DNA from 4 places in the Streptomyces sp. NPDC050732 genome. Region 1 is predicted to be linked to each of the others. Evidence: riboswitches for the same ligand, from Rfam matches in the RefSeq annotation. Region 1 holds a riboswitch; each other region holds the start of a gene.
The links. Region 1 has a riboswitch for cobalamin ahead of AB0H82_RS25065 (ribonucleoside-diphosphate reductase subunit alpha). Riboswitches for the same ligand answer to the same signal wherever they lie in the genome.

Region 1 (5,755 bases):
GTGCTTGTAGAGCGTGAGCACGAGGTTGTTGGAGACGATCGAGTCGCCGGTCGCGAAGAACGCGACGAGCCGGCCGATCAGGTGCTGCTCCTCGGGCGTCATCTTCGCCAGGTCGGCGACGTCCGAGTGGAGGTCGACCTCCTCGACGGTCCAGGTGTTCTTGATCGCGTCCCGGTAGCGCTCGTAGAAGTCGGGATAGCGCATGGGGCGCAGGGTCAGCTCGAAGCCCGGGTCGAGGAGGTTCTTCTCGCTGTTGGTCGTCGTGCTCATTACTGGCAGGCCTCGCAGGACTCGGGGTTTTCCAGGGAGCAGGCGACGGCCTCTTCGGCCGTGGCCTGCGCGGGGACGGGGGCGGGGGCGGTGGCGGCGGTCTGGGAGCCGCCGGCGGCGCGGGCGATGCGGGTGGCGGGGCGCGAGCGCAGGTAGTACGTGGTCTTCAGGCCCGACTGCCAGGCGTACGCGTACATCGAGGAGAGCTTGCCGATGGTCGGCGTCTCCAGGAACAGGTTCAGGGACTGCGCCTGGTCGAGGAACGGGGTGCGCGCGGCGGCCATGTCGATCAGGCCGCGCTGCGGGAGCTCCCACGCCGTGCGGTACAGCGCACGCACGTCCTCGGGGATCCAGTCGAAGCCCTGCACCGAGCCGTTGGCCTCGCGCAGCGCCTCCCGGGTCTGCGCGTCCCACACGCCGAGCCGCTTCAGCTCCTCCACCAGATAGGCGTTGACCTGGAGGAACTCGCCGGACAGCGTCTCGCGCTTGAAGAGGTTGGAGACCTGCGGCTCGATGCACTCGTAGACGCCCGCGATGGACGCGATGGTCGCGGTCGGCGCGATGGCGAGCAGCAGCGAGTTGCGCATGCCGGTGGTGGCGATGCGTTCGCGCAGCGCGGCCCAGCGCTCCGGCCAGGTCAGCTCGACGCCGTAGTGGTCGGGGTGCAGCACGCCGCGGGCGGTGCGGGTCTTCTCCCAGGCGGGGAGCGGCCCGTTGCGCTCGGCGAGCCCGGCGGACGCCTCGTAGGCGGCGAGCATGATCCGCTCGGCGATCCGCGTGGAGAGGGCGCGCGCCTCGGGGGAGTCGAAGGGCAGCTTCAGCTGGAAGAAGACGTCCTGCAGGCCCATGGCGCCGAGGCCCACCGGGCGCCACTTGGCGTTGGAGCGGCCGGCCTGCTCGGTCGGGTAGAAGTTGATGTCGACGACGCGGTCGAGGAAGGTGACGGCGGTGCGGACGGTGTCGTCGAGCCGCTCCCAGTCGATGTCCTGGGCGGCCGGGTCCACGAACGCGCCGAGGTTCACCGAGCCCAGGTTGCAGACGGCCGTCTCCCCGTCGTCCGTCACCTCCAGGATCTCCGTGCAGAGGTTCGAGGAGTGCACGGTGTGGCCGGGCTCCGCGGTCTGGTTGGCGGTGCGGTTGGCGGCGTCCTTGAACGTCATCCAGCCGTTGCCGGTCTGCGCGAGGGTGCGCATCATGCGGCCGTACAGGTCCCGGGCCGGCATGGTCTTCTTCGCGAGCCCGGCGGCCTCCGCCTTCCGGTACGCCGTGTCGAACTCCTCGCCCCACAGGTCGACGAGCTCGGGCACGTCGGACGGCGAGAACAGCGACCACTCCTGGTCGGCGGCGACCCGGCGCATGAACTCGTCGGGGATCCAGTGCGCGAGGTTGAGGTTGTGCGTGCGCCGCTGGTCCTCGCCCGTGTTGTCGCGCAGCTCAAGGAACTCCTCGATGTCGGAGTGCCAGGTCTCCAGGTAGACCGCGGCCGCGCCCTTGCGCCGGCCGCCCTGGTTCACGGCGGCGACCGAGGCGTCCAGGGTCTTCAGGAACGGCACGATGCCGTTGGAGTGCCCGTTCGTCCCGCGGATCAGCGAACCCCTGGAGCGGATGCGGGAGTACGAAAGACCGATGCCGCCCGCGTGCTTCGAGAGCCGCGCGACCTGGTGGTAGCGGTCGTAGATCGAGTCGAGCTCGTCCAGCGGGGAGTCGAGGAGGTAGCAGGACGACATCTGCGGGTGGCGGGTGCCGGAGTTGAAGAGCGTCGGCGAGGACGGCAGGTAGTCCAGGCGGCTCATCAGGCCGTAGAGCGCGGCGACCTCGTCCAGCGCGCGGGAGCTCCCGTCCTCCGCGAGGCCGCTCGCCACGCGCAGCATGAAGTGCTGCGGCGTCTCGATGACCTGCCGCGTGATCGGGTGGCGCAGCAGATAGCGGCTGTGCAGGGTACGCAGGCCGAAGTAGCCGAAGCGGAGGTCGGCGCCGTCGGCGAGCGCGGCCTCCACGAGCGCGTCGAGCCGGGCCGCGTGCGCGGTGACGAAGGACGCCGTGCGGTCGGCGATCAGGCCCTCGCGGTGGCCGACGGCGACCGACTCGGTGAAGGAGCGCACGCCCTGTGACGCCGCCTCGGCGGCGATGGAGAGGGTGAGCAGCCGGGCGGCGAGCTTCGAGTACGCCGGGTCCTCGGAGATGAGCCCCGCGGCCGCCTCGGTCGCCAGCTCGCGCAGCTCCGCCTCGTCGGCTCTGGCCGACCGGCCGCGCAGCGCGGCGGCGGCGACCCGGCCGGGGTCGGTGTCGGGGAGGTCGGCGGTGAGGTCGGTCAGGGTCCGCAGCAGCGCGGCCCCCGGTCCGTCGGCACCCTCGGTGCTGTCGATGGGCTGCGGTGACAGCGCTGACGCAGGTTCGGCAGGCGCGATGGTCACGTGGAGCTCTCCCTCGCTCGGCTCTGGGCCTGGGGGAGGGGACGGCACACACGGGCGCACCCGGGCAGGGCGGCGTACCGCGTCCACCGGCCCATTCCACGAGGCCCGGACGGTCGGCACCCGGGCCGGACGGCACGGGTGCACTGTCGGCAGGTCTTCGGACTCCGCGCACGACAAATGCGTACACGTCTACCGTTGCGGGACAGTTCCGGACTTGCACCGGATTCCCCTGCGGCGACAGCGAGCATGAGCATACATCTTGTGCCGCGCTCCTGAAGCGGGCCCACATCTTGTGTCGGCCCGCGAGCCCGAGGCCTAGAGCTTCAAGGCGTACGTCAGCAGCGGCACCGTCTCGATCGGCCGCCAGTCGCGCTCGGGCGTCCGCACGAAGCCGAGGCGCTCGTACAGCCGGTGGGCGGCGTGCATGGAGGTCTGCGTGGACAGGACGAGCGCGCTGCGGCCCGCCTCCCCGGCGCGCCGCACGCACTCCCGTACGAGCGCCTCGCCCACACCCCGGCCCCGCGTCCCGGGGGAGACGGCCAGCATGCGGATCTCCGCCTCGTCGGCCCGCGCGATGTCGGCCATCGGGCCGCCGGCCGGCACATAGGTGACGCAGCCGAGTATCTTCCCGTCCGCCGCGGCCACCAGGACCTCGGCCGCCGCCGCCCGCGCCGGCACGTCGCGCAGCACCGCGAGATAGGGGTCCTCCACCCCGAAGTCCAGGTGTCCGCCGTCGAGATAGGCCTGTGCGGTGAGGTCGCCGAGCGCCTCGTACTCCTCGGGGTGCGCCCCTCTGATGGTGATCGTGAAGTCCATGGGGCGAAGTGTGCAACAGGAGTACGACAAAGGGCCGCCGGTTTTTCCGGCGGCCCATGTCACGTGCGGGAGGGGGTGGTTCAGTGCCCGGCGCCCGCCGTCGCCTTCGGCAGTTCCTGGATGACGCCGGGGTCGCCCGCGTCCGCCGTGTAGTCCTCCGGCGACGTCTCGTCGATGCCCTCGGGGGCCTTCAGCGCCTTCAGGACGAAGGTGAGGACCACGGTCACGACCACGTTCAGGACGAACGCGGTGAGGCCGATGTAGCCGATCTCGCCGATGCCGGGGATCGTGTCGGAGGAGCCGCCGAAGTGCTTCTGCGTGGGCGAGGCGACGCCGTACGCGGCGAGCGTGCCGTAGACCATGCCGACCGCCCAGCCCGCGAGCAGCGCCCAGCGGTGGAACCACCGGGTGAACAGGCCGCCGACCAGCGCGGGCATCGTCTGCAGGATCCAGATGCCGCCCAGGAGCTGGAAGTTGATCGCGACGGTCTTGTCCATGCCGAGGACGAAGACGAGGGCGCCCACCTTCACCATGAGCGAGACCAGCTTGGAGACCTTGGTCTCCTGCTCGGGCGTCGCGTCGGGCTTGAGGAAGTCCTTGTAGATGTTCCTGGTGAAGAGGTTCGCGGCCGCGATGGACATGATGGCGGCCGGGACGAGCGCGCCGATGCCGATCGCGGCGAAGGCGACACCCGTGAACCAGTCGGGGAACATGTCCTCGAAGAGCTGCGGGATCGCCAGCTGGCCGTTCTCGACCTTGACCCCGGCCGCGATCGCCATGAAGCCGAGCAGCGCGAGCAGGCCCAGCATCAGGGAGTACAGGGGCAGGATCGTGGTGTTGCGGCGGATCACGTCGCGGCTCTTGGAGGAGAGCGTCGCCGTGATCGAGTGCGGGTACATGAAGAGCGCGAGGGCCGAGCCGAGCGCCAGCGTCGCGTACGTCCACTGACCGGCCTCCGGCGGGGCGAGCGCGCCGCGCGGCTTGTCGGTCGCCGGGTTGGTCTGCGAGAACGCCTCGCCCGCCGTGGCGAAGATGTCGTCGAAGCCGCCGAGCTTGATCGGGATGTAGATGATCGCGACGACGATGACGAGGTAGATCAGGCCGTCCTTCACGAACGCGATCAGTGCGGGCGCGCGCAGCCCCGACGAGTACGTGTAGGCGGCGAGCACCGCGAACGCGATCAGCAGCGGCAGGTCCTTGATGAACCAGTTGGTGTCGGGTCCGCCGCCGATCCCCATGACGTCCAGGACGGCCTGGATGCCGACCAGTTGGAGCGCGATGTACGGCATCGTGGCGAGGATGCCGGTGACCGCGACCGCCAGCGAGAGCCCCTTGGAGCCGAAGCGCCCGCGCACGAAGTCGGAGGTGGTCACATAGCCGTGCTTGTGCGAGACCGACCAGAGGCGCGGCAGGAAGGTGAAGATCAGCGGGTAGACGAGGATCGTGTACGGCACGGCGAAGAAGCCGGCCGCGCCCGCCGCGTAGATCGCCGCGGGGACGGCCACGAACGTGTAAGCGGTGTAGAGGTCGCCGCCGAGCAGGAACCAGGTGACCCAGGTGCCGAACGACCGTCCGCCGAGGCCCCATTCGTCCAGGCTCTGGTCGTTCTCGGCCTTGCGCCAGCGGGCGGCGAGGAAGCCCATGACCGTGACCGCGAGGAAGAAGAAGATGAAGACGGCGAGGGCGACGCCGTTGACTCCGTCCTTCATGACCGCGCCCCTTCCTTGCGGGCGCGCTGGTCACGCTGCCACAGCTTGTAAGCGATCATCGTGAGCAGCGTGGAGATGAGCACCCAGAGCATCTGGTACCAGTAGAAGAACGGGATGCCGATGAAGGTCGGCTCGATCTTGGCGTAGGAGCTCACCCACAGCATCGCCACGAACGGCGCGACAAGGCAGACGGCGATGACCACGCGGACCGGCGTGACGACCGGTCTGTTCACTTCAGGCGCATCTGACATATCGCGGCTCCGTTCCCTCACTTATCCCATGCTTAACGTGCGGGAAATCTAAGCGAGAGTCTTGATCTATGGAACCCCTGTCCGGATAACGGACGAGTGACTGTGTGGTCGATATGCCTGCTCAGCAGCAGCGGAATCCCTGCCGGGGGTCCGACTCCTGCTGGTCTGCCCGCATGCGCTCGAATGCGCGGCGGCTGGGGACGGTTGCGGCCGGATGGTCCCGGCGCATATGAGCCACGTACCGTTCGTACGCCGACTCGTCGGTCAGCTCACGGACGTACCACCGCATCCAGCG
Region 2 (5,755 bases), on a different contig from region 1:
GACACCCCCACTGACCAGTGGGGGAGCGTCCCGGCCGGCCCGCCCGGTTCTTTTTCCCCGCGTCCGCCGACGGGTCCCGCCGGTTGCGCCGACTGCCGCAGCCGTCCGGGCGCGCCGGCCGGAAGCTGACACCATGTGTGTCCTCCCCGCGCGGTCCGCGTCGCGGGTGCCCCACGCCCTGCGCGGCGCGCTGGGGGTGCTGCCCGGTGCGACGGCCGTCGGCCTGCTGCTGGCCTGCGCGGCAGGCGTCGACCCCGCGGTGCCCGCCGACGACCGCGGAACCTCCCTCCGACGACCGTCCCCGGACACCGCTCCGTCATGCCCGCCGCCGCTCGGCCCGCGCGCCCGGTGCCCTCGTCGTACGCGGCGTTCCGCGCGGCGCCCCCGCGCAGCGCGCGGGCGGCATCGACAAGCCTGTCGTCGGGGCGCACGCGCGGGGCTTCAACCGGGGTTCGACGGGCGTCGCGGCGCTCGCTGGCTGGAAGCTCGGCCTCGCGGGCGTCGACCCAGGCGGTCTTCCACACGGTCGCGGCCCACAAGGACGGCTACGCCACGTTCTGCCCCGGCGTGCCCCTGAGCGCCGAGATGCCGGCGACCAGAGAAGCCGCCGCCCGGCTCCAGGGGAGATGACCTTCGCCGCGAACCGTTGACGTTCGCATCGGCAATGGAGCAACGCCCCCCCGAAATATCGAGTGGGAGCCGCGGGGAGCCGCCTGCCATGATGCCGATCATGAGCAGCGAGCTGCGGCGGAGGTACGCCGCGTACCGATGGACCCCCGCGACGGACGGCGCGTCGGGCGCCGAGGTGCACCACCTCACCGGAACGGGCGCGAGCGAACCCGAGTTGTACGTGAAGACCGCCCCGGTCACGTACGACGGCTCGCCCTCCGACCTGCCGGGCGAGGCCGACCGCCTGGCCTGGCTCGCCGGCCGGGGCATCCCCGTGCCGCGCATCGTCGAGCGGGGCGCCGACGACCACGTGGCATGGCTGGTGACGGAGGCGGTGCCCGGCAGGCCGGCCGCCGACGAGTGGCCACCGGAGCAGCGGTTCGCGGTGGCCGAGTCGCTCGCCGACCTCGCCGTGGCCCTGCACCGACTGCCCCCGGAGGGCTGCCCGTTCGACCGCACCCTGCCGGTCACCATGGAGCAGGCCGCCCGCAATGTGGCCGAGAACCTCCTGGACCTGGACGACCTCGACGAGGATCGCGCCGGCTGGACCGGGCAGCGCCTCCTCGACGAGCTGCGCCGCACCCGCCCGGCGGCGGAGGACCCGGTCGTCACCCACGGCGACCTCACCCCGGAGAACGTCCTGCTCGACCCCGGCACCTGCCGCGTCACCGGAGTCATCGACGTCGCCCGGCTCGGCAGGGCGGACCGGCACACCGATCTCGCCATCCTGCTGCGGGAGTTGACGCACGAGGAGGACCCCTGGTTCGGGCCCGGGTGTGCCGAACGGTTCCTGCGGCGGTACGAGGAGCGGGCGGCGGTCGAGGCCGACAAGGGGAAACTGGACTTCTACCGGCTGCTCGACGAATTCTTCTGACCGGGCGGACGGCCTCTGAGCAGGGGCGTACGCGGTGGTGGTGTGCGCTCGGGTGTGCCACCGCCGCGACCACCGCGCAAGTTGTCAGGCAGATCTTTGCGCACTAGTGTCACCACGCCTTGGTGCTCGGGAAATCCGGTGTGATGCCGGTGCGGCCCTCGCCACTGTGATCGGGAAGTCCGGCTCCAGCCCTAGCGGCAGCCACTGGGTGCACACGTACCCGGGAAGGCGGAGTCCGGTCGGTACGACCCGTCAGCCAGGAGACCGGCCAAGGCACGTTGTCCATCCACGAGGTGCTGGAGAGGGTCTGCTGAGCCATGCACATAGCCGAGGGTTTCCTCCCGCCGGCGCACGCGATCGCCTGGGGCGTAGCGTCCGCGCCGTTCGTCGTCCACGGAGTCCGCTCCCTGACCCGTGAAGTCAAGGAGCACCCGGAGAGCACACTGCTCCTCGGTGCCTCCGGGGCCTTCACGTTCGTCCTTTCCGCGTTGAAGATCCCCTCGGTGACGGGCAGTTGCTCGCACCCGACGGGGACCGGGCTCGGGGCGATCCTGTTCCGGCCACCGATCATGACGGTGCTCGGCACCATCACCCTGCTCTTCCAGGCACTGCTGCTCGCCCACGGCGGACTCACCACCCTGGGCGCCAACGTGTTCTCCATGGCGATCATCGGCCCCTGGGCGGGTTACGCGGTCTACCGGCTCCTCAGGCGGTACGACGTGCCGCTCATGGTCACCGTGTTCTTCGGGGCGTTCGTCGCCGACCTGACCACGTACTGCGTCACCAGCGTCCAGCTGGCCCTGGCGTTCCCCGACCCCGGCAGCGGATTCCTGGGCGCCCTGGGCAAGTTCGGCGGCATCTTCGCCGTCACCCAGATCCCCCTGGCGGTCAGCGAGGGCCTGCTCACCGTCCTGGTGATGCGCCTGCTCGTGCAGTCCAGCAAGGGCGAACTCACCCGCCTCGGCGTACTGCTGCGGGGCAAGCGAAGCGCCACGACGCCCGAGACGCCCGACACGACCGGGACGCCGAAGACCACCGAGACGTCCAAGACATCCGAGACGTCCGAGACGCAGACGGGGGCCAGCGCCTGATGAGCCGGAACGCGAAGATCAACACATTGCTGCTCCTCATCGTCGCCGCGCTCGCGGTGCTGCCCCTGGCGCTCGGCCTCGGCGACGACGAGGAAGAGCCGTTCGCCGGTGCCGACGCCCAGGCCGAGACGGCGATCACCGAGATCGAACCGGACTACGAACCGTGGTTCTCACCGCTGTACGAACCCCCGTCCGGCGAAGTCGAGTCGGCGCTGTTCGCCCTCCAGGCGGCCATCGGCGCGGGCGTCCTCGCCTACTACTTCGGGCTGCGCAAGGGCCGCCGCCAGGGCGCGGAACAGGCGCGCACGGAAGCGGACCAGCCGGAGGCGGCAAGGCTGGAGGCGTCGGACGGCTCCGACGAGCCGGTCGACGCGGGCGGCCCCCGGCCCGGGACCGAGCGGGTCTGACCCGGCGTGCTGCCCATCGACGCGGCGGCGCACAGCAGTCGCTGGCGCCGCCGGCATCCCGTGGACAAGGCCGTGCTCGGTATCGGCCTCACCGTCCTGGCGATCTCGCTGCCGCCCTGGCCGGGCGCCGTCCTGGTGCTGGTCGCCGCGCTCGCCCTGCTGCTCGGCCCGGCGGGCGTGCCGCCCGGCAAGCTGTGGCGCGCCTACCGCGTGCCGCTCGGCTTCTGCGTGACCGGCGCACTGACCCTGCTCGTCCAGGTCGGCGGCCCCGACGGGTTCGTGGCGTTCGCGGACGGCGGCCCGGCGCGCGCGGGCGGTCTGCTCCTGCGGACCTCCGCGGCCTCGCTCGGCGTGCTCCTGTTCGCCTTCACCACACCCATGTCGGACCTGCTGCCCCGCCTGGTGAAGGCGGGGGTGCCCGCGCCGGTCGTGGACGTGGCACTCGTCACGTACCGGATGAGCTTCCTGCTCCTGGACTCCATGGGCCGGATCCGGCAGGCGCAGGCCGCCCGGCTCGGCCACACCACGCGTGCCGCCACCTGGCGCTCGCTCGCCGGTCTCGGCGCCACCGCGTTCGTGCGCGCCTTCGACCGGGCGAGCCGGCTGCAGGCCGGGCTCGCCGGGCGCGGCTACGACGGCACCCTGCGCGTCCTCGTGCCCGAGGCCCGCATCTCCCGGCCCTTCATCGCCGCGGGCGCGGCACTCCTCATGGGCCTGGTGGCCCTGACCCTCGTACTGGAAAGGTTCCTTCCATGAGCACCACGGGTGCCACGAGTGCCACGAGCACCCCGGGTCGGCCCTTGGTCGCTCTCCGCGCGGTGTCCTACGCGTACGAGGACGGGCCCACCGTGCTCAGCGGCCTGGACTTCGATGTCGTCGAGGGCCGTGCCCTCGCCCTGCTCGGCCGCAACGGCAGCGGCAAGACCACCCTCATGCGACTGCTCAGCGGCGGCCTGCGGCCCGCCTCCGGCGAGTTGACGGTCGAGGGCGTCCCCGTCACGTACGGCCGCAAGGGCCTGACCCGGCTGCGCACGACCGTGCAGCTGGTGGTGCAGGACCCGGACGACCAGCTGTTCGCCGCCTCGGTCGAACAGGACGTCTCCTTCGGCCCCTTGAACCTCGGCCTGTCCGACACCGAGGTCCGGGCCCGGGTCGCCGAGGCGCTCGCCGCCCTCGACATCGCCGCCCTCGCCGACCGGCCCACCCATCTGCTCTCCTACGGCCAGCGGAAGCGGACCGCCATCGCCGGAGCCGTGGCGATGCGCCCCCGCGTGCTCATCCTCGACGAGCCGACCGCGGGCCTCGACCCCGACGGCCAGGAACGCCTCCTCGCCACCCTGCGGCGGCTGCGGGACGCCGGGACGACCGTGGTCATGGCGACCCATGACGTCGATCTGGCCCTGCGCTGGGCCGACGACGCGGCGCTGCTCACACCCTCCGGGGTGCGGACGGGACCGGTGGCCGAGACGCTGGCCCGGCGGGACCTCCTGGCCGCGGCCGGGCTGCACCTGCCGTGGGGCATCGCCGTCGGCGAGCTGCTGCGCACGTGCGGCCTCGCGGGGGAGGCGGAGGCGGGGAAGGCGCCGCGTACGGCGGAGGAGTTGGCGGCCCTGGCTGCCGGAGCCCGCGGCCGGGGCTCTCAGCAGTGCCGGTACACGTAGCCGTCCTCGCCGGCGGCCAGGACATCGCGGTCGCGCAGTGTCACGGACAGCTTCTCGCCCCAGGTGCGGCAGGCGGTGTCGAAGTCCTTCGTCACGTACTCGATGTCGAAGACCTTCCCGTCGTACGCGGACGCGAAGTCCTGGCACTCCTTGTAGCGCGCGCACTCCTCGGTCACGGCGAAGTCGAAGCCGATCCGCTCGCGGCGGTCCAGCAGGTCGGTGGTGTTCTTCTGGGCGATGGCCAGGCCCTGCCGGTGCGCGCGCTGGGCGAGGAGGCGGGCGAACGCGGCCGCGTCGTCGGTGGTGAGCAGGCCGTCCGAGCGTTCGTAGGAGTCGAGGTTGTCGGGCTCCACCGCGTCGAAGCCCGCCTTCGCGCAGCCGTCGATCCACGAGCCGACGATCTCGGCGAGGGCCGCGCGCTTCTTCTCCGTGGAGATGTCGAGCAGAGGCTCCTGCCAGTCCTCGTCGACGACCTTGCGGCCCCCCTCGTCGCGCAGGAGAAGAGAACCGTGCTCGCGCTGCCACCAGCGCGCCGCCTCCTTGCCCGGCTGGGCCTGGAAGGCGTTGACGTAACAGATGTTGTAGCGGCCCGGAACGGGGTCGGCGGTGCGGTCGCGCGAGACGGCGCGCACCTTCGGCGGCGGCGCGTACGGGCCGCCCAACTGGTAGTCGAAGGCCGCGTCGACCGGCGGCTGTCGGACGCGGTCGCGGCCGGAGGTGCCGGACGTGCCGGACCCGCCGGTGTCACCCGAACCGCCGGAGCCGCCGGGTGTGTCCGAACCACCGGTCGAGCACCCGGCGAGGAGGGCGAGGAGCAGCGCGCCGCCCACACCGGCCCGCACGCGTCCGCTCCTGCCGCCCCGGCCGCGCGGGGCGCCCGACGCGCCTGCCGACCGCCGCGCGGAAGGGGTCCCGCCGCTCCGCGCGGAGCGGTTCCTGCTGGTACGCCACTTGATCCCGTTCACCCGAACAGGATCGCAGCCCCCGCGCTCGGCCCGTGCGCCGGGCGGCCGGTCAGGACAGGTTCAGTGCCTTGGCCGCCTCCTTGGCCAT
Region 3 (5,755 bases), on a different contig from region 1:
CGTAGGCCCGTAAGGAGGCGGTCCAGGGACTGCTCCGCCGCCTGAGGGTCGCCGCCTCGGGCGATCCGGAGTGTTGCCTCGTTCATCGGTTCCGAGAGGGAGATCAGGACGAGGGGAGTGGGATCGGGCGGTAGTGCGTCGTCAGGCGGTTCGTGTCGTCCAGGACGTGGAAGGCGACGGCCGGGGGCAGGTCGTGGTGGACGTGGTGGGTCGGGGCTGATTGAGGTTCCCAGGGGAGGCGGAGGGTGGAGACCACTCCCGGGGCCACCAGGAGCGGGCGGTTCGCGAATGTTGTGGCCGCGGGGGTGTGCGCGTGGCCTGCCAGGAAGGCCGTGACGTTCGGGTGGCGTGACGTCAGGTCGGTCAGGCGGTGTTCGTCGAGCTGGCGGATGTCGTCCACGTACGGCGTGTTCAGCGGGACCGGCGGGTGGTGGAAGCCGATGAGGACCGGGCGTGTGGGCGGGGTGTCGGCGAGCAGGTCGGAGAGCCAGGTCAGGGTTTCGTCCGCCAGTCGGCCGTGGTCCTCTCCGGGGACCGACGTGTCGCACAGGGCCAGGGTGAAGCGGTCCGTGATGTGTGCGGTGTTGACCGGGGCCGTGCTCGCGGGCTCGCCGAGGAAGTGCGTGCGGTACGCCGCGCGTTCGTCGTGGTTGCCCGGGCAGGCCAGCAGCGGGTGCCGGGATGTCAGCAGTTTGCGGGCCGTCTCGTACTCGGACGGGGTCGCGTGGTCGGCGATGTCGCCGGTGGCGATGATGGCGTCCAGGTCGTAGGGGAGGGTGTTCAGGTACTCCATGACGGCCCGGGTGCGCTCGACGCTGCGTCCGCCGTCCTCTGTCCCGGTGTCGATGTGGGTGTCGCTCAGGTGCGCGATCACCGATATCGGTGACGTCGTCGGCACGGCCGGTGTCTCTGGCATCGCTGCGGGCCTTCCTTCTCGCGGATCCTCAAGGGCCAGTTGGCGCCCTTCGGTGAACCTAGGAGCGCCGACAGACCCGTGTTAAGGGCCAGTCATACGCCTCTGGCCCGGTCCCACCGCTCACCCCCGCAGAAACCGCACCGAAGGCCGCCCGCCCTTCGACCCGCTGCCCGGACCGTCGTCCTCCCCCGGCGTCACCACCGCCCGCACCCCGTAGACCTCGGCGATCAGCTCCTCGGTGATCACCTCGGCCGGGGTGCCCGCCGCGTACGCCGTGCCGTCCTTGAGGACCAGCAGGTGGTCGCAGAACATGGCCGCCAGGTTGAGGTCGTGCAGCGCGATGACGCTGGTGACGGGGAGCTCCGCCACCAGGGACAGCAGGTCCAACTGGTGCTGGATGTCCAGGTGGTTGGTGGGCTCGTCGAGGAGGAGTTCGCGGGGTTCCTGGGCCAGCGCGCGGGCGATCTGGACGCGTTGGCGCTCGCCGCCGGAGAGCGTGTGCCAGGCCTGGCCCGCGCGCTCGGCGAGCCCGGCCCGCGCGAGGGCCTCGCGCACGGCCCGCTCGTCGTGGGCCGTGGGGGCCGACCACGCGCGGCGGTGCGGGATGCGGCCCAGGCGTACGACGTCCCGTACGGTCAACTCGACCTGGGTCGACGCGTGTTGCTCGACCACGGCGATCCGGCGCGCCACCTCGCGGCGGCCCGTGTCGGGCAGCGGGCGGCCGTCCAGGGTGACCACTCCGGAGGCCGGGGCGAGGACGCCCGCGAGGATGCGCAGGAGCGTGGACTTGCCGGATCCGTTGGGGCCGAGGAGCCCCACCATGGCGCCGTCGGGCGGCGCGAGGCTGACGCCGTCGACGACGAGCCGCCCGCCCGCCTCCCGGGAGACGCGGTCGGCGCGCAGGCCCGGGGCGTCGGGGAGGAGTACGTCGTACGTCATGACGCCCTCCGCGTCCGGTACAGCACGGCCACGAACGCCGGTACGCCGATGAGCGAGGTCACCACGCCGACCGGGACCTCCTGGGGCTGCAGGGCCGTGCGGGCCAGCGTGTCCACCCAGACCAGGAAGACCGCGCCGGCGAGCGCGGTGACCGGGAGGAGCCGGGCGTGGCCGGAGCCGACGACCGCGCGGGCCGCGTGCGGCAGGACGAGGCCGACGAAGCCGATGGCGCCCGCCGAGCTGACCAGGGCCGCGGTCAGGAGAGCGGTCGTGCAGAGCAGGACGAGCCGGGTGCGGGCCACCCGGACGCCCAGCGCCGCCGCGGCCTCCGGGCCGAACGCGAAGGCGTCGAGCGTACGGGCGTGGCCGAGGCAGACGACCAGCGCCACCACGAGCACCGCGCCGCACAGCCAGACGTCCGTCCAGCCGATCCCGCTCAGCGAGCCGAGGAGCCAGAAGAGGATGCCGCGGGTGGTCTCCGCGTCGCCCGCCGTGAGGACGACGAACGACGTGAGCGCGGAGAACAGCTGCATGGCCGCCACGCCGGACAGCACGACCCGGTCCGTCGTGTCGCCCAGCGTGTGGCTCAGGAGCAGGACCAGCGCGAAGGAGCAGAGCGCGCCCGCGAAGGCGCCCGCCGAGACGGACACCGCTCCCCCGCCGACGCCGAGGACGACGACCGCGACCGCTCCCGTGGACGCCCCGGACGACACCCCGAGCACGAACGGGTCGGCGAGGGGGTTGCGGAGCAGCGACTGCATGACCGCCCCGCAGACCGCGAGGCCCGCGCCGCAGACCGCGGCGAGCAGGGTGCGCGGCATCCGCAGGTTCCAGACGATGCCGTCCCTGATCGGGGTGAGCGGGCTCTCGCCCCAGCCGAGGTGTGCGGCGACGGTCGCCCACACGTCCGGCACGGAGATGTCCGCGGGGCCGATGGTGACGGCCAGGGAGACGGACAGGACGAGCGCGGCGGCTCCGGCCAGCCACAGGAGGCCGTGCCGCACACCCTTCCAGACGGGAGTGGGCGCTGGGGCGAGTACGGGTGCCGCCTCCGTCACTTGACGAGTCCGAATTTCCGCAGGCCCGCCGCGACCTGTTCGATGCCGTCGACCGTGCGGATCGTGGGGTTCATGGCCTGGCCGCTGAGGAGGACGTACCGCTTCTTCTTCACGGCGGTGAGGTTCTTGGTCGCCGGGTTGGACTCCAGGAACTTGATCTTCGCCGCCGCGCTCTCGGCCGACTGCGACTTGCGCGTGAGGTCGCCGATGACGAGGACGTCGGGGTCGCGGTCGGCGACGGTCTCCCAGTTGATCTGGGGCCATTCCTCGCGGGTGTCGTCGAAGACGTTCTTCGCGCCGAGCTCCCGGGTGATGATGCCGGGCGCGCCGCAGCAGCCCGCCATGTAGGGGGCGTCGGAGTTGGCGAACCAGTACAGGAGCGTCACGTCGGAGGCGGCCGCCCCGTCGATGTCCTTCGTGGCCTTCGCGACCCGGCCCTTCAGGTCCGCGACCAGCTTCTCGCCGCGCTTCTCGACGTGGAAGACCTTCGCCAAGTCGCGCACCTCTCCGTAGACGGTGTCCATGGTGAGGGTCTTGACGCGCTTGCCGTCGCCGGCGCCGTTGTTGTCCTTGCCCGCGCAGTCGGTGGGCGAGACGTAGACGGGGACGCCGAGCTCGGTGAACTTCGCACGGTCCGCGACGCCGCCCTTGCCGACCGTGTAGAGGAAGGAGGCACTGACGAAGTCCGGCTCCTTGGAGAGGACCTTCTCCAGCGCCGGGTAGCGGTCGGCGAGCCGCTCCACCTTCGCGTTGTCCTTCTCCAGGTTCTTCAGGACCGGGTCGGTCCACGTACCGGTGCCGACCATGCGGTCGGCGAGGCCGAGGGAGAGGAGGATCTCCGTGGAACCCTGGTCGAGGGAGACGGCCCGCCGGGGCGGCGCGTCGACCTTCGCCTCCTTGCCGCAGGAGGCGACGGTCACCGGATAGCCGTCGGCGCTCCCGCCCGCCGACTTCTCCGACCTCCCCGAGGAGCCGTCGCCGCACGCGGTGAGCGTGAGCATTCCGGCACAGAGCAGAGCGGATATACGGGCCGTACGGCATATACGGGCTGTCGAGGACACGTGATCCCTTGGGTCTCGCGGCTCATACGCGGAGCCTGGCCTGCGTCACGACCTCCGTCGCCCGGTGTGCGAGCGGAGGCGCCAGCAGGTCTTCGGACTCGGGATCGACCGGGCGGGGCGCCTTCCCGGGCGTCCTGGAACGCCCAGTGGCCGTGGCCCCGCCCGTCCCCCTCACCGCTGCGCGTCAGTTCCGGATTCGCACCGGATTCCCTGGCCCAGGTGTGGGTTTGACTGGCTTGCGCAAGTTATCACGCGTCCTTGCGGGACCCGTCCGGGCCTTGGGCCGGTGCGGGCCTCGGCTCGCCGCGGTAGGTGCCGAAGGACCAGCGGTTGCCCTCGGGGTCCTCGATGGCGAACTCGCGGCTGCCGTACGGCTTGTCCTCGATCTCACGGGTGATCTTGACGCCGGCCTCGGTGAGGCGGGCGTACAGGGCGTCCACGTGGTCGGTGACCACGTACGCGCCCGAAGTGCCCGGCTTTCCGCAGGCCGCGGCCGCCGACTCGGGGTCGTACGAGCCGAGCATGATGCCGCCGCCCTCGGGCCAGTCGAGCTGGGCGTGGGCGACGCGGCCGCCGTCCTCGTAGACGGCAGTGCGCAGGAAGCCGACGGTGCCGACGAGGAAGTCGATCAGGGCGGGGGCGTCCTGGGCCTGCAGGGCCGGCCAGACGGCGGGGGCGAGCTTGGTGTCAGGTGTGGTGTTCATGTCTCCCACTCTTCGCCGCCGCCGTGCGACCCGGCTTGGATATTCCGGCACTCTTCGGCCAGCCAGCGGGTGGGGCTCGCCTCCGTGTACTGCTGGAAGTCGCGTACGAGGTGGGAGTGGTCGTAGTAGCCGGTGTCGGCGGCGACCCGGGCGAGGTCCGGCGGCCCGCCCGCTGCGACGGCGCGCACCACGGCGGCCTTGGCGTGCTGGAAACGCATCAGGCGGGCGGCCTGTTTGGGGCTGAGACCCGTCTCGGCGCGGAACAGCGCGGTCAGCCGGCGCTCGCTGAGCGCCACGTGCCGGGACAGGCCGCCGAGGGTGCCCGCGCCCCGGTGCCGGGCCAGCCACGCCCAGGCCTCGGCGACCTCCGGGCGTACCGATCCGGCGGCGCGGTCGTCGGCCGCGCGCCGCCGCAGATAGCCGGAGAGCAGGGCGAAGCGGTCCTCCCACCGGTCCAGCTCGCACAGGCGCTCGCGGAGGTCCGCGGCCCGGTCGCCGAGGACGTCGGTGCCGCCGACGACGAGCTGCCCGGCCAGCGCGGCGGCGGGCAGACCGAGGAGCGGGCGGGCCGCGAGGGGGTGCACGGCGAGCTGGATGCCCGCCTCGTGCTCGGGCTGTACGACGTACGCGGGGCTCTGGTGCAGGCCGCCCAGGACGATGTCGGTGCGCGCCGCGTCCGGTCCCGTGGCCTGGCCGGGGGTGCCGCCGGTGGCGATGGGCCCGTCCAGCGAGAAGATCAAGGTCAGATACGGGGACGGGAGGCCCCGGTGCAGGGCGGGCCGCTGTCCCGCGGTGCGGTAGCCGACCGCGGAGACGACCATGCCGTCGAGCCGCGGGACGGTCCGGACGAACTCACGGGAGCCCATGCGTTCCAGTATGCGGGGCGGGGCCCGGACGGGTCGCGCGGTCCCTCACCGCTACCCGGCACGCCCTCCCCCACACCCTCCGCGTCCGGTGACTTCGATCATGGGAAATGGGCGCCCTGGCCCATAGCATGGCGCGCCGCTCCGGACGGGGCCGCGCATCGCTTTCAGGGAACGGCAGGGACGTAGAGACATGGCAGTACGGGGAGTGCGG
Region 4 (5,755 bases), on a different contig from region 1:
TTGCCGTACTGGTAGAGCATGACCCAGTCCGGGTGCTCCGCGGCCAGCTCCTTGGCGACGCGGACGGCGGTGTTGGAGCCGCCCGCGGCCGGTGAGGAGATGATCTCGGCGCCCCACATGGCGAGCAGGTCGCGCCGCTCCTGCGAGGTGTTCTCCGGCATGACGCACACGATGCGGTAGCCCTTGAGCCTGGCCGCCATGGCGAGCGAGATGCCGGTGTTGCCCGAGGTCGGCTCCAGGATCGTGCAGCCGGGCGTCAACCGGCCGTCCTTCTCGGCCTGTTCGACCATGTGCAGCGCGGGCCGGTCCTTGATGGAGCCGGTCGGGTTGCGGTCCTCCAGCTTGGCCCAGATGCGGACCTCTTCCGAGGGGGACAGGCGCGGCAGGCGGACGAGCGGCGTGTTGCCGACCGCGGCGAGCGGGGAGTCGTAGCGAGGCATCCGGGATCGGGCCTAGACCATGCCGCCGGCGACGGCCGGCAGGATCGTGACGTTGTCGCCGTCGGAGAGCTTGGTGGAGATGCCGTCGAGGAAGCGGACGTCCTCGTCGTTCAGGTACACGTTCACGAAGCGGCGGAGCTTGCCGTCGTCGACGATGCGCGCGGCGATGCCCGGGTGCCGCGAGTCGAGGTCCGTGAAGAGCTCGGCGAGGGTGTCCCCGCTGCCTTCGACGGCCTTGGCGTCGTCGGTGTAGGTGCGGAGGATGGTCGGGATGCGGACCTCGATGGCCATGGCTGAGGGCTCCTGTCGGGTTCGAGAAAGTGCGGGTGGTGGGCGCGCGCGGCGGCGCTGTGCTGAGTGTGGTGCGTCGGTGTACGCGGGGTGTGCCCGCGTACGGGGTGCGGCGCCGCGGCCCACGGCCGGGCTGCGGATCGGTTCAGCGGGAACAGATCGCGCTGGCGAGGCGGCACAGGTCGACGTGCAGCCGCGCGACAAGCAGCACGGGGGGTGCGCTCGGCGTCTCTTCGCTCACGTCATGGGGAACCATGCGGTCATCGTATCGATTCCCGGTCCGGATCCCGGAATGTGATCTCACCTGCTGGACGGAATCCGTTCAGGATGCGGGCGGCGGCAGATAGACGACGGTCGGGGCGCCGGTCAGCGGATGGGTGCTGACCTCGGCCGTCACGCCGTACACGGTGGCGAGCAGCTCGGCGGTGAGGACCTCCTTGGGCGCCCCGGAGGCGACGAGGCGGCCGCCGTCGAGGACGTAGAGGCGGTCGCAGTAGTACGCCGCGAGGTTCAGGTCGTGCAGGGCCAGCAGGTTCGTCGTGCCCAAACCGCGTACGAAGGAGAGGATTTCGAGCTGGTAGCGGATGTCGAGGTGGTTGGTGGGCTCGTCGAGGACGACGAGGGTGGGCTGCTGCACCAGGGCGCGGGCCACCAGGGCGCGCTGCCGCTCGCCGCCGGACAGGGAGGGGAACGCGCGGTCGGCCAGCCCTTCGACGCCGACGCGGGTGAGGGCCGCCGTGACGAGGGCCTCGTCGGCCGCCGTGTCCGCCTCCCAGAACCGCTTGTGCGGGGAGCGGCCCATCGCGACCACCTGCCGGACGGTCAGCTCGAACGCCGCCTGTCCGTCCTGCGGCACGGTGGCCAGGCGCCGGGCGCGGGCCTTCGGGGTCATCGTGTGCAGGTCGTCGCCGTCGAGGAGGGCGTGGCCCGCGGTGGGGCGCAGTGTGCCGTACACGCAGCGGAGCAGGGTCGTCTTGCCGCTGCCGTTGGGGCCGACGACGCCGACGGTCTCGCCGGGGGCGGCGGTGAGGTCGACGGCGTCGACGAGGAGCCTGCCGTCGATCTCGTACGAGAGGGCCTGGGTGCGCAGCTCTCCTGTCATGCCGGGACTCCTTCGGTACGCCGCCGCAGCAGCCACAGGAAGAACGGGCCGCCGGTCAGCGCGGTGAGCACGCCGACGGGGATGTCCTGCGGGGCGGCGACGGTGCGGGCGGCGAGGTCGGCGACGACCAGGAACACCGCGCCCGTCAGCGCCACCACCGGGAGCAGCGCGCGGTGCGCGGCGCCGACCAGCATGCGGGCGGCGTGCGGCACCATCAGGCCGACGAAGCCGATGGCTCCGCTGTACGCGACGAGGACGCCGGTCAGGAGCGAGGCGAGGACGAAGACGCCGGCGCGGAAGCGGGCGGCGTGCAGGCCGAGGACGGTGGCGCCCTCCTCCCCGGCGAGGAGCAGGTCGAGGGGCCGGGCCATGGACACCAGGAGGGCGGTGCCGAGGACGAGGGTGACGCAGGGCAGGGCGAGCATGTCCCAGCGGGCGCTGCCGAGGCCGCCCAGCGTCCAGTACAGGACTTCCTTGAGGTGGTCCGCGCTGTCGGCGGTGACGAGGATGAGGCTGGTCAGCGCGGTCAGGATGTACGAGACGGCGACGCCCGCGAGGATCAGGCGCCCGGTGGCGAAGCTGCCGCCGCCGCGGGCCAGGGCGTAGACGAGGACCAGCGAGAGCAGCGCGCCCGCGAAGGAGGCGGCCGGGATCGTGACGGCGGTCGACAGGGCGGCGCCGAGGCCGAAGACGCCGCCGAGGACGATCGCGCAGACCGCGCCGACGGAGGCGCCCGAGGAGACGCCGAGCAGGAACGGGTCGGCGAGGGGGTTGCGGACGAGGGCTTGCAGCACGGTGCCGATGACGGCGAGCCCGGCGCCCACGGTGGCCCCCAGGATGACCCTGGGGAGTCTCACGTCGAGCACGATGGTGCGGAACGGGGAGGGTTCCGCGCGGCCCGACAGGATCTCGACGACCTGGCTCGGCGGGATGCGGACGGAGCCGAGCGCCAGGCCGGCGATCGTCGCCGCGACGAGGGCGGCAGTGAGTACCGTCAGGACGGCCAGGTGCCGCCCCCGTGGCCCCCGTCTGTCGCCCTTCGGGCTCGTCCTCAAACGCCGGACGGGCTGAAACTCCCGCAGCGCGCTCACAGCTGTGCCGCCAGCTTCCTCACCGCCTCGGGTGCTCGTACTCCCGTGACCATGTCCGACAGCCGCAGCACCGCGAAGCGCTTGTTCTTGACGGCCGGGACGTCCTTGAGGGCCGGGTCCTCCAGGAGGCGCTTCTTCTTCTGAGCGACGGTCGTGGCGCCGTAGTCGAGGATCAGGATGACCTCGGGGCGGCGCTCGACGACCTTCTCCCAGGACGCGTCACTGAAGGACTTGTCGACGTCGGCGAAGACGTTGCGGCCGCCTGCCCGCTCGATGATGTCGTTGCCGATGCCGCGGCCGCCGGCCGTGAACGCCGTCTTGTCACCGCTGTCGTAGACGAAGACGGGGGCCGGCTTCTCGCTCTGTGCCTTCTTCGCCGTGGCGCCCAGTTCGCGCTTCGCCCCGCTCACCCATGTCTCGGCGCGCCCGCGCACACCGAAGGTGGCGCCGACCTCACGGACCTCGCGGTAGACGTCGTCCATGGTGAGGGCGCGCTCGGCGCAGCCCTCTACGTTGAGGCGGCTTTCGATGCCGGACTTGGCGAGCGCCGAGCGGCTGCGGCCGTCGCCGGCGAGGAAGGCGCTGGCGTAACCGCCGTAGACGAAGTCGGGGTTGGCGGCGAGCAGCTTCTCGTAGGAGGGGTACTCCTTGGCGAGCACGGGGACCGACTTGTAGGCCTTCTCATACTTCGGGAGGACCTTGTCGTCGAGGTAGGCCGTGCCGGCGATGTGGTCCTTCAGGCCGAGTTCCAGCATCACTTCGGTGGTGTGCTGGTTCATGGTGACGGCGCGCTTCGGAGGCGCGTCGTACGTGGTCTTCACACCGCAGTTGGTGACGGTGTACGGGAACCCGGCGGCCTTGGCGGCGGGCTTTCCCGAGTCGTCGCCACCGGATGAGGCGGAGCATGCGGCGAGCGGGGCCAGCAGGGCCGCGGCGGTGAGTACGCGAAGGGCGCGGGACATGGCTGAACTGCCTCCTCCAGGGGATTTCCGCGTCCCCTGCGTCGTGTGGAGGAAGGCGGCAGGTCAGTTCCTGACTTCCCCCGCCCCGGCCTGCGCGGCCGGGTACGGGGTCACAGTGGCGGGACCGTGCCGGGTTCGCACCGGCTTCCTGGGTCCTGCCGCCCTCATGAGTAAAGCTCAGTATGCCTGTACGACCTTTACCTCTTCCTCGGTGACCTCGCCGTCGACGATCCGGTACGAGCGGAACTGGAAGGGGCCCGCGTCGTCGGTGTCGGCCGTGGAGACCAGGACGTAGTGGGCGCCGGGTTCGTTGGCGTACGTGATGTCGGTGCGCGAGGGGTAGGCCTCGGTCGCGGTGTGCGAGTGGTAGATGATCACCGGCTCCTCGTCGCGGTCGTCGAGATCGCGGTAGAGCTTGAGCAGGTCGCCCGAGTCGAACTCGTAGAACGTGGGCGAGCGCGCGGCGTTGAGCATCGGGATGAACCGCTCGGGGCGGCCGGTGCCCGCCGGGCCCGCGACCATGCCGCACGCCTCGTCGGGGTGGTCCTGGCGCGCGTGCGCGACGATCTGGTCGTGGAGGGCCTGGGTGATGGTCAGCATGGCGCCAGGATAAGCAGAGGGGCCCGCGCGTACCGGAGTGTGGTACGAGCGGGCCCGAATGCTGGACAGCGGCCTTGGGGTGCCGGTCAGTCCTTGGAGACGCGGTCGCTGTCGGAGAGGCCGACCTTCCGCTTGTTGAAGGCCGCGGCCTGCGGGTTGCGGCTCTTGAGGACCAGGTAGGAGACACCGAGGATCGCGGCCCAGACCGGAGCGGCGTACAGCGAGATCCGCGCGTCCTTGTCGACGCCCATCATCACGATGACCATGCCGATGAAGAGGAGGGCGAACCAGCTGGTGTACGGGGCGCCCGGGGCCCGGAAGGTGGACTGCGGCAGCTCGCCGCGGTCGGCCTTGCGGCGGTAGCGGATCTGGCAGGCCAGGATCATGATCCAGGCCCACATGCCGGAGATGGTGGCGAAGGAGACGACGTAGTTGAACGCCTCGCCCGGCCACTGGTAGTTGATCCAGACGCCGACCAGCATGAACGCGGCGGAGGCCGTGGTGCCGATCAGCGGCAGGCCGTTCTTCGTGAGCTTGGTGAAAAACTTCGGGCCCTGGCCGTTGAGCGCGAGGTCGCGCAGCATGCGGCCGGTGGAGTACATGCCGGAGTTGCAGGAGGAGAGTGCGGCGGTGAGGACCACGAAGTTCACGATCGCGGCGCCGACGCCGAGGCCCATCTTCTCGAAGGCGGCGACGAACGGCGAGACGCCGGGCTGGAAGTGCGTCCACGGCACGACCGACAGGATCATGATGAGCGCGCCGACGTAGAAGACGGCGATGCGCCACGGCACGGTGTTGATGGCCTTGGGCAGGACGGTCTTCGGGTCCTTGGACTCGCCCGCGGTGACGCCGACGAGCTCGACGGCGAGGAAGGCGAACATCACGATCTGCAGCGTCATCAGCGTGGAGCCGATGCCGTTCGGGAAGAAGCCGCCCTGGTTCCACAGGTGGGCGACGGTCGCGGTGTCACCGGCGTCGGAGAAGCCGATGGTGAGGATGCCGATGCAGATCAGGATCATGCCGATGATGGCGGTGACCTTGACCATCGAGAACCAGAACTCCAGCTCACCGAAGAGCTTCACGGAGATGAGGTTCGCGCCGTACAGGATGACCGTGAAGATGAGCGCGTACGCCCATTGTGGAACGGATCCGTGTGTCCAGTACTGCATGTACTGGGCGGCCGCTGTCACTTCGGTGATGCCGGTGACGACCCAGAAGAGCCAGTACGTCCAGCCGGTCACGAATCCGAAGAACGGGCCCATGAACTCA

Region 2: it holds a riboswitch for cobalamin, as region 1 does, so the genes downstream of both, AB0H82_RS09470 (energy-coupling factor ABC transporter permease) here and AB0H82_RS25065 (ribonucleoside-diphosphate reductase subunit alpha) in region 1, are expected to answer to the same signal.
Region 3: it holds a riboswitch for cobalamin, as region 1 does, so the genes downstream of both, AB0H82_RS28790 (ABC transporter substrate-binding protein) here and AB0H82_RS25065 (ribonucleoside-diphosphate reductase subunit alpha) in region 1, are expected to answer to the same signal.
Region 4: it holds a riboswitch for cobalamin, as region 1 does, so the genes downstream of both, AB0H82_RS00505 (ABC transporter substrate-binding protein) here and AB0H82_RS25065 (ribonucleoside-diphosphate reductase subunit alpha) in region 1, are expected to answer to the same signal.

The regions. Positions count from the first base shown of each region.
Region 1 covers NZ_JBFAHP010000029.1:42,329-48,083, reverse strand. The annotation lists gene AB0H82_RS25070 (ribonucleotide-diphosphate reductase subunit beta) at 1-270, opposite strand, end outside; gene AB0H82_RS25065 (ribonucleoside-diphosphate reductase subunit alpha) at 270-2,684, opposite strand; cobalamin riboswitch at 2,815-2,945, opposite strand; gene AB0H82_RS25060 (GNAT family N-acetyltransferase) at 3,000-3,500, opposite strand; gene mctP (monocarboxylate uptake permease MctP) at 3,581-5,209, opposite strand; gene AB0H82_RS25050 (DUF3311 domain-containing protein) at 5,206-5,460, opposite strand; gene AB0H82_RS25045 (YbdD/YjiX family protein) at 5,582-5,755, opposite strand, start outside.
Region 2 covers NZ_JBFAHP010000008.1:76,655-82,409, forward strand. The annotation lists partial or broken gene AB0H82_RS09460 (N-acetylmuramoyl-L-alanine amidase) at 393-630, shown strand; gene AB0H82_RS09465 (APH(3') family aminoglycoside O-phosphotransferase) at 728-1,543, shown strand; cobalamin riboswitch at 1,647-1,831, shown strand; gene AB0H82_RS09470 (energy-coupling factor ABC transporter permease) at 1,861-2,634, shown strand; gene AB0H82_RS09475 (energy-coupling factor ABC transporter substrate-binding protein) at 2,634-3,041, shown strand; gene cbiQ (cobalt ECF transporter T component CbiQ) at 3,048-3,797, shown strand; gene AB0H82_RS09485 (ATP-binding cassette domain-containing protein) at 3,794-4,702, shown strand; gene AB0H82_RS09490 (endo alpha-1,4 polygalactosaminidase) at 4,681-5,544, opposite strand; gene AB0H82_RS09495 (SGNH/GDSL hydrolase family protein) at 5,717-5,755, opposite strand, start outside.
Region 3 covers NZ_JBFAHP010000036.1:73,293-79,047, forward strand. The annotation lists gene AB0H82_RS28775 (metallophosphoesterase) at 104-916, opposite strand; gene AB0H82_RS28780 (ABC transporter ATP-binding protein) at 1,037-1,855, opposite strand; gene AB0H82_RS28785 (iron chelate uptake ABC transporter family permease subunit) at 1,852-2,859, opposite strand; gene AB0H82_RS28790 (ABC transporter substrate-binding protein) at 2,910-3,914, opposite strand; cobalamin riboswitch at 4,040-4,225, opposite strand; gene AB0H82_RS28795 (VOC family protein) at 4,223-4,678, opposite strand; gene AB0H82_RS28800 (helix-turn-helix domain-containing protein) at 4,675-5,544, opposite strand; gene AB0H82_RS28805 (HAD family hydrolase) at 5,735-5,755, shown strand, end outside.
Region 4 covers NZ_JBFAHP010000001.1:124,562-130,316, reverse strand. The annotation lists gene AB0H82_RS00530 (cysteine synthase) at 1-440, opposite strand, end outside; gene AB0H82_RS00525 (MoaD/ThiS family protein) at 453-731, opposite strand; gene AB0H82_RS00520 (putative leader peptide) at 877-987, opposite strand; gene AB0H82_RS00515 (ABC transporter ATP-binding protein) at 1,054-1,833, opposite strand; gene AB0H82_RS00510 (iron ABC transporter permease) at 1,830-2,840, opposite strand; gene AB0H82_RS00505 (ABC transporter substrate-binding protein) at 2,921-3,886, opposite strand; cobalamin riboswitch at 3,930-4,091, opposite strand; gene AB0H82_RS00500 (M67 family metallopeptidase) at 4,064-4,486, opposite strand; gene AB0H82_RS00495 (amino acid permease) at 4,573-5,755, opposite strand, start outside.